DNA from 3 places in the Micromonospora sp. CA-269861 genome. Region 3 is predicted to be linked to each of the others. Evidence: riboswitches for the same ligand, from Rfam matches in the RefSeq annotation. Region 3 holds a riboswitch; each other region holds the start of a gene.

Evidence for each region. Region 3 has a riboswitch for cobalamin ahead of ACQP0U_RS12895 (ribonucleoside-diphosphate reductase subunit alpha). Riboswitches for the same ligand answer to the same signal wherever they lie in the genome.
Region 1: another riboswitch for cobalamin. It lies ahead of ACQP0U_RS19370 (acyl-CoA thioesterase); the one in region 3 lies ahead of ACQP0U_RS12895 (ribonucleoside-diphosphate reductase subunit alpha).
Region 2: another riboswitch for cobalamin. It lies ahead of cobN (cobaltochelatase subunit CobN); the one in region 3 lies ahead of ACQP0U_RS12895 (ribonucleoside-diphosphate reductase subunit alpha).

The regions. Positions count from the first base shown of each region.
Region 1 is NZ_CP192014.1:4,222,705-4,224,942, forward strand. Features, by position in the region: gene ACQP0U_RS19360 (ABC transporter ATP-binding protein) at 1-11, shown strand, start outside; gene ACQP0U_RS19365 (DUF302 domain-containing protein) at 70-441, opposite strand; gene ACQP0U_RS19370 (acyl-CoA thioesterase) at 554-1,060, opposite strand; cobalamin riboswitch at 1,201-1,416, opposite strand; gene ACQP0U_RS19375 (copper resistance CopC family protein) at 1,539-2,238, shown strand, end outside.
Region 2 is NZ_CP192014.1:3,527,188-3,529,425, reverse strand. Features, by position in the region: gene ACQP0U_RS16410 (DUF5919 domain-containing protein) at 1-224, opposite strand, end outside; gene ACQP0U_RS16405 (hypothetical protein) at 409-666, shown strand; cobalamin riboswitch at 877-1,053, shown strand; gene cobN (cobaltochelatase subunit CobN) at 1,299-2,238, shown strand, end outside.
Region 3 is NZ_CP192014.1:2,813,848-2,816,085, forward strand. Features, by position in the region: gene ACQP0U_RS12890 (enolase C-terminal domain-like protein) at 1-226, opposite strand, end outside; cobalamin riboswitch at 659-875, shown strand; gene ACQP0U_RS12895 (ribonucleoside-diphosphate reductase subunit alpha) at 1,069-2,238, shown strand, end outside.

The DNA of each region.
Region 1 (2,238 bases), 1.4 Mb from region 3:
CTGAGGCATAAATATTCCTCAGAGGTATACCGCTCACCACGGAAGGTGCCCGGCCGACCCGGGCCTCGCTCAGCGGCCGTCGAGCACGGAGGCGATCTTGGCTGGGGCGTTCAGGGGTGCCAGCTGATCCGTGCCCAGTCCGTAGCGCTGGGCGAGGTACGCCGGGTCCTGCCAGGTGACGACCGACCCGGGCTGGCCGTCGTCCCGCACCATCAGTCGCAACGGCAGGTCGATCGCGATCTCGGGATGGGCCTGCATGAGTGGAGTGCCCGCCTGCGGATTGCCGAAGATGATCACCTGGGTGTCGGGCATGCTCAGCCCGGCCTTGCGAACGGCCGCGGCATGGTCGACCACCGCCGCCACCGCGGCGCCCATGCGTTCGGCTTCGGCCCGCAGCGCGGAGACCGTCTCTCCGACGTCCCGTGCGCTCCGCCTGGTCACCAATCCGTCGTTCACGGCCGACCCCCGCTCACCGTGTCGCTGGGCGAATCCCACCTCATCCTGCCCGCACCAGGGGGCGGTCCGGGGATGTTCGCCGCAACCGCCACCCGCCTCAGGCCGTGGACTCCTCGGCACCGTCGAGCAGCGCCCGCCGCAGGGCCAACCGGTGCTCCCGGCGGATCTCCGCCTCCCGGTAGCGACGCCGGTCCCCATCCGTCTCCGGCAACAGCGGCGGAACCGTACGCGGCTGTCCGTCGTCGTCGATGGCGACCATGACCAGGTGGGCGGTGGCCACGTCGGTGGGCGGCACCGCCCTGTCCCACCGGTCCGCGGTGACCTTCACGGCCACCTCCATCGAGCTGCGGCCCGCCCAGGTGATCCGCGCGTCGACGTGGACGACGTCACCGACCCGCACCGCGCGCAGGAAGGCGGTCTCGTCGATGGCGGCGGTGACGGCCGGCCCGTCCGAGTGCCGGGCGGCGACCACCCCGGCGACGGAGTCGATGAGGTTGAGGATCCGGCCGCCGTGCACCGTACCCATCAGGTTCGTGTGGTGCTGATCCATGATCTGCGACAGGGTCAGGTGCGACGCCGACGGTGGTCGGCCGGTGATCGTCATGATGTCGTGCACAGCGGTAGTCCGTCCCTCGGGAAACCACACCGCCGGAACGCGGACACACGCTGAGGAGCACCCACCGCGCACACCGCGCGGCACGTCACCCGCTCAGCCCACCCGCGAGGCCGACGGCAGCGCACACGGTTGTGTACGCGGCGCCGGCAGGTCTTCGGACTCGCGGGCCCGACCGGCCGCACGCCGATCTCCTACTGGCCGTCGCTTCCCAGGCCGGTGGCCCAGTGCTGATGACGGCTGTCGTTCCCACTCACCGCTGCGGGGCAGTCCCGGATTTCCACCGGGTTCCCTCTTACGACGCCCAGTCAGCCACGACCAGGCGAACCAACGCCACGCGGAGCATAGCTGGCCAGGGACGACGTTCACTCAGCGCGGCAGGCGACCCCGAGGGGTGCTCGGCTTTTGCCATCCGAGGAAAAAGTCCAGCGCCTCTTGAAAAAAGTCTCACTACGGCGAGGATATTCAGATGCATCGTCTCCCCCAGACTCCGGTGCGGGTGCTCTCGAGCCTCCTCGCGCTCCTCCTCGCCTCGGCGGTCGCTCTGCTCGCGTCCGCCCAACCCGCCGGAGCCCACGGGACCCTGGCGATGTCCACGCCGGCGGGGGGCGCCACGGTGAGCGAGCCGTTGACGTCGGTGCAGCTGTACTTCACCGAGAAGGCCGCCTCCAACGCGTTCTTCACGATCACCGCCCCGGGCGGCATCCGGGTCGACAACGGCTGGTCGTACGGGGAGCCGAAGCCGCTGGACAAGCCGGTGCGGGAGTACTTCCTGGTCAACGGCCAGTTCGAGCCACGGGAGTACACGACCGGGTTTCCCGCGACGGTGGCGGTGACGCACCTGCCGGCCAAGGGCGAGTACTCGGTGAGTTACCTGTCGGTCGCCTCGGACGGCGACCCCGTACGCGGCACCCTGACCTTCCGCTACAACGGGCGGGTGACGGCAGCGCCGCAGGGGTGGAGTCCGCCGACGACCCAGCCAGACCCGGCCCTGTTGGCCACCGCCGAGCAACACGGGTCCTCCGGGCAGGTCTCGGCAGTGCCGACAGTCGCGGCCGAGACGGCGGTCCCGCCGTCCGCGGCAGCGGCCCCGCCGAGCGACTCGGCGGATGAGAGCGGCCCCGGAGCGCTCGCGTGGACCGGCCTGGCGGCGGTCGCGGCAGCGGTCG
Region 2 (2,238 bases), 710 kb from region 3:
AGGACGTCGATGCTGCTGACCCGGCGGGCATCGCTGGTGATCTCGCTGACCTGAGCCTGGCTGAGCCCGGTGGCGACACCGAGGGTGGTTTGGCTTGCGTGGGTGGCTCGCTGAACGAGGCGGAACACCTGAGCGACGTCGCGAGCCGCTAAAGCATCGAGCATGTCAGCGCTGCTCCACAGCAGGTCGGAGATGGTGAGCGCGGCAGTTGTCCGGACGCTCACGGATGGCTCCCTTCCTGCTCGAGGGTGAAGGCCAGCCTATCCAGTCGTCGGATGGCCGCGCCGAAAGGACATCCGGAGGGCGGAAGAAAACTTATCCGTTGAGGAATCACCCACTGGGATGGATGGCGGCGGTCGCGGTGAGCAGGGTCGTGGTGTGAGTCTCCGGTCCCGTCCGCACCCACCCATGCGCCCTGCCTGGTTGTGCCGCAACTGCGCCGCCGCGTGGCCGTGCTCCCGCGCGCAACTCGATCTCGTCGCCGAGTTCTACGGCCACTCGCTGGCGCTGGCTCTCTACCTGACGTCCTGCATGAACGAGGCCATCCACGACTTGTACAGTCTCGGCGGTCGCCCCGACGTTGCTGTGCTGCACACGCGTTTCCTCGGCTGGCTGTCGCTGACGCGCCGGCCGCGCCGTTCTGGGCACGAGGAACCCCAGGGCTGACCGGATCGGTGCTGAATCGTCTACGACATCAGCTCCAAAGGGCGTCGCACAGACACTGCCCGCCAGGAGGCCACTTCGCCGACCAACGAGCTCAACAGCCCGCCGTAGCGGCCAGAGACAACCCCGCACGCCGATATTTTCCCAGGTCAATGTGGTGGGCGTGGGCGTGCGACGCCGGGGTCCGCGTTGACCGGCGACGCGGCGGTGTGGCAGCATTCGCGGCCTGACGGCAGTGAAGGAAGTCGGTGCAATTCCGACGCGGTCCCGCCACTGTCACCGGGGAGCGATCCCCCCTCGTGAGTCACGGCCGTGTGTCTGCGGTTGGAAGGCCGGGGGAGAGCGTCGATCCGGAAGCCAGGATACTTCGGCCGTCGGGACGTACCCCAGGGCGTGGACACCCGAGGAGGACCCGATGACGCACGGCGTCTCATTCATCGACGACTATCGTCGTATTGCGCTCCAGGGCACCGGCCACCGGCACCGCTGAGCCGACCGCCCCGACGCTGACCGGCCCCGACGCCCCGCGTCGGCGCGCCGTTCACCCGGGCCGTCGTACCGGCTGACGCCGTACCCACCCGCATCGTCCCGGTCGCCCCCTCTGGGCCCCAGGGCGTCACTTTCCGGAGCCTGCCGTGCGCATTCTGCTGCTGTCCACCGCCGACACCGACCTGCTGGCCGCCCGCGCCAGCGGCGCCGACTACCTGTTGGCCAACCCCGCGCGAGTCACAGTCGAGGAGGTGCCCGCTCTCCTCGACGGGGTTGCCCTCGTCGTCGTACGCCTGCTCGGCGGTCGGCAGGCGTGGCCGGACGGCCTCGCCGCGGTGCTCGCCACCGGAGTGCCGACGGTCGTGCTCGGCGGTGAGGCGCTACCCGACGCGGAGCTGATGGCCATCTCCACGGTGCCGTCCGGGGTCGTCACCCAGGCGCTGGCCTACCTGGTCGAGGGCGGTCCGGACAACCTGGGGCAGTTGGCCCGGTTCCTGTCCGACACGGTGCTGCTCACCGGTGAGGGGTTCACCCCGCCCGCGCCCACCCCGGCGTACGGCGTGCACGGCGAACACCCCGCCGACCCGGACCGGCCCACCGTGGGGATCGTCTTCTACCGGGCGCACGCCCTCGCCGGCAACACCGGTTTCGTCGACGTGCTCGCGGACGCGGTCCACAGGGCCGGCGGCAACCCGCTGCCGATCTTCTGCGGCTCGCTGCGCGGGCTGACCGCGGGCACCGGCCCACTCGGGCTCTTCGCCCGCTGTGACGCGCTGCTGGTCACGGTGCTCGCGGCCGGCGGTGCGGTCGCCGCGGACGCCTCCGGCGGCGGCGACGAGGACGCCTGGGACGTCGGCGCCCTGGCCGCCCTGGACGTGCCGGTCATCCAGGCGCTCTGCCTCACCAGCACCCGCGCGCAGTGGGCCGACAGTGACGCCGGGCTGTCCCCGTTGGACGCCGCCATGCAGGTGGCCATCCCCGAGTTCGACGGCCGGATCGTCTCCGTGCCGTTCTCGTTCAAGCAGATCGACGCCGACGGGCTCTCGGTCTACGCCGCCGACCCGGAGCGGGCCGCCCGGGTCGCCG
Region 3 (2,238 bases):
GTGCCTGGTGGACCGCTGCCGCCGCGACGATGTCGTTGCCTCGGCCGATGGTGAAGGTCAGGCCGTGCCCCGCGAGTGGCGCGCCGACGCCGTCGACGCCGTCGGTGTGCAGGATGACGTAGGCCGCCGAGTAGTCGCCGTCCTTGTTCATGGCGTCTGACCCGTCAGCGGTCAGGGAGGTGGGGAAGCGTACGTCTTCGACGGTGACGGCAGTGATCTGCGGCATGCGCTCCTCGCCCGGCTAGGCTAAAGATCAGATGATCACTGGGAGTATACGGAGGGCTGCTCCGGCACGTCAACGATGTCGATCACTCCCAGGCCCCTAGACATATGATGTTTCCCGAGTCGCGCCGATCCGGCTTGCCGCCCATCGTGCTGTTTGGTGGGTGAGAGTGGCGGCGGCATCAGGGCTCGGAGGTTGGACGTTCGACCTCGCCGCGAAGCATTGACGACCGCGCATGGCTGCGGTCTGCGACCCCCTTGCCTCGATACATCAAATCTTTGTCGATTGTCGACACCTGCGCGGCGGGCCCGCCTCCGTTGCCCGGCGTCGGTGGGCGTGACGTGGTCCACCGCGTTGGTGATGGTGATCACCGAGCCGGCCGACGACACGCCCGGGACCGACATGTGGGGTGTGACAACGGCCGCGTCCCTATATATGGTGTCGAGCGCAGCTGGTTCGGCCGCTCATCCGGCGCGGTCGAGGCAACAGGGAACCCGGTGGAAATCCGGGACTGTCCCGCAGCGGTGAGTGGGAACGACAGCCGTCATCAGCACTGGGCCACCAATCGGCCTGGGAAGCGACGGCCAGTAGGAGACCGGCGAGCCCGGTCGTGCCCGCGAGTCCGAAGACCTGCCAGCGCGCCGCGTACCCGCACCCGGGTGGGCGGCGGTCCGAGGCCGCGTGGGACGGCTGACGCCACCTGACCCACGCCGGGCTGGCGTGGCGTCCGCCGGTGTCTGTCTCCTCGCGTCCGGGGCCACCAGGTCTCGAACTCCGAGGAGCGAGTGGTGACAGTCACCGAGGTAGTCCCGGTCAGCGGCGACGCGACAGTGCGGCGGACGCCGATGCAGGTCCGCAAGCGCGACGGCGCCACCGAGCCCGTGGACGTGAACAAGATCGTCCGGGCGGTCGAGCGGTGGGCCGACGACCTGACCGACGTCGACCCGATGCGGGTGGCCACCCGCACCATCAGCGGCCTCTACGACGGCGCGACGACCGCCGAACTGGACCGGCTGTCCATCCAGACCGCGGCCGAGATGATCGGTGAGGAGCCGCAGTACTCCCGCCTCGCCGCGCGGCTGCTGGCCGGCTACGTCGACAAGGAGGTGCGTCGACAGGGCATCACCTCGTTCAGCGCGGCGATCCGGGTCGGCCACGCCGAGGGCCTGATCGGTGACGACACCGCCGTGTTCGTCGCCGCGCACGCCAGGACGCTCGACCAGGCCGTCGACCCGAACGGCGACCGCAGGTTCGAGTACTTCGGCCTGCGTACGGTGTACGACCGCTACCTGCTGCGCCACCCCACCAGCCGACTGGTGCTGGAGACCCCGCAGTACTGGCTGCTGCGGGTGGCCTGTGGCCTGTCCCGGACGGCGGACGAGGCTGTCGACTTCTACCGGCTGATGTCCAGCCTGGCCTACCTGCCCAGCTCACCGACCTTGTTCAACTCCGGAACCCGGCACACCCAGATGTCCTCCTGCTACCTGGTCGACTCCCCGCTCGACGAGTTGGACTCGATCTACGTGCGGTACGCCCAGGTCGCCAACCTGTCCAAGTTCGCCGGTGGCATCGGCATCGCGTACTCCCGGGTCCGCTCCCGGGGAGCGCTGATCCGGGGCACCAACGGGCAGTCGAACGGGATCGTGCCGTGGCTGCGCACGCTGGACGCGAGCGTCGCCGCGGTCAACCAGGGCGGCCGGCGCAAGGGCGCGGCCTGCGTCTACCTGGAGCCGTGGCACCCGGACATCGAGGAGTTCCTGCAACTGCGGGACAACACCGGCGAAGACGCCCGGCGTACCCACAACCTCAACCTGGCCAACTGGATCCCGGACGAGTTCATGCGCCGGGTCGAGGCCGACGAGCTGTGGTCGCTGTTCGACCCGCACGAGGTGCCCGAGCTGCCCGACCTCTGGGGGGAGCGGTTCGACGCCGCGTACCGGGAGGCCGAGGCGCAGGGTCGCTACGTGCGGCAGGTCCCGGCGCGGGAGCTGTACGGGAAGATGATGCGGACCCTC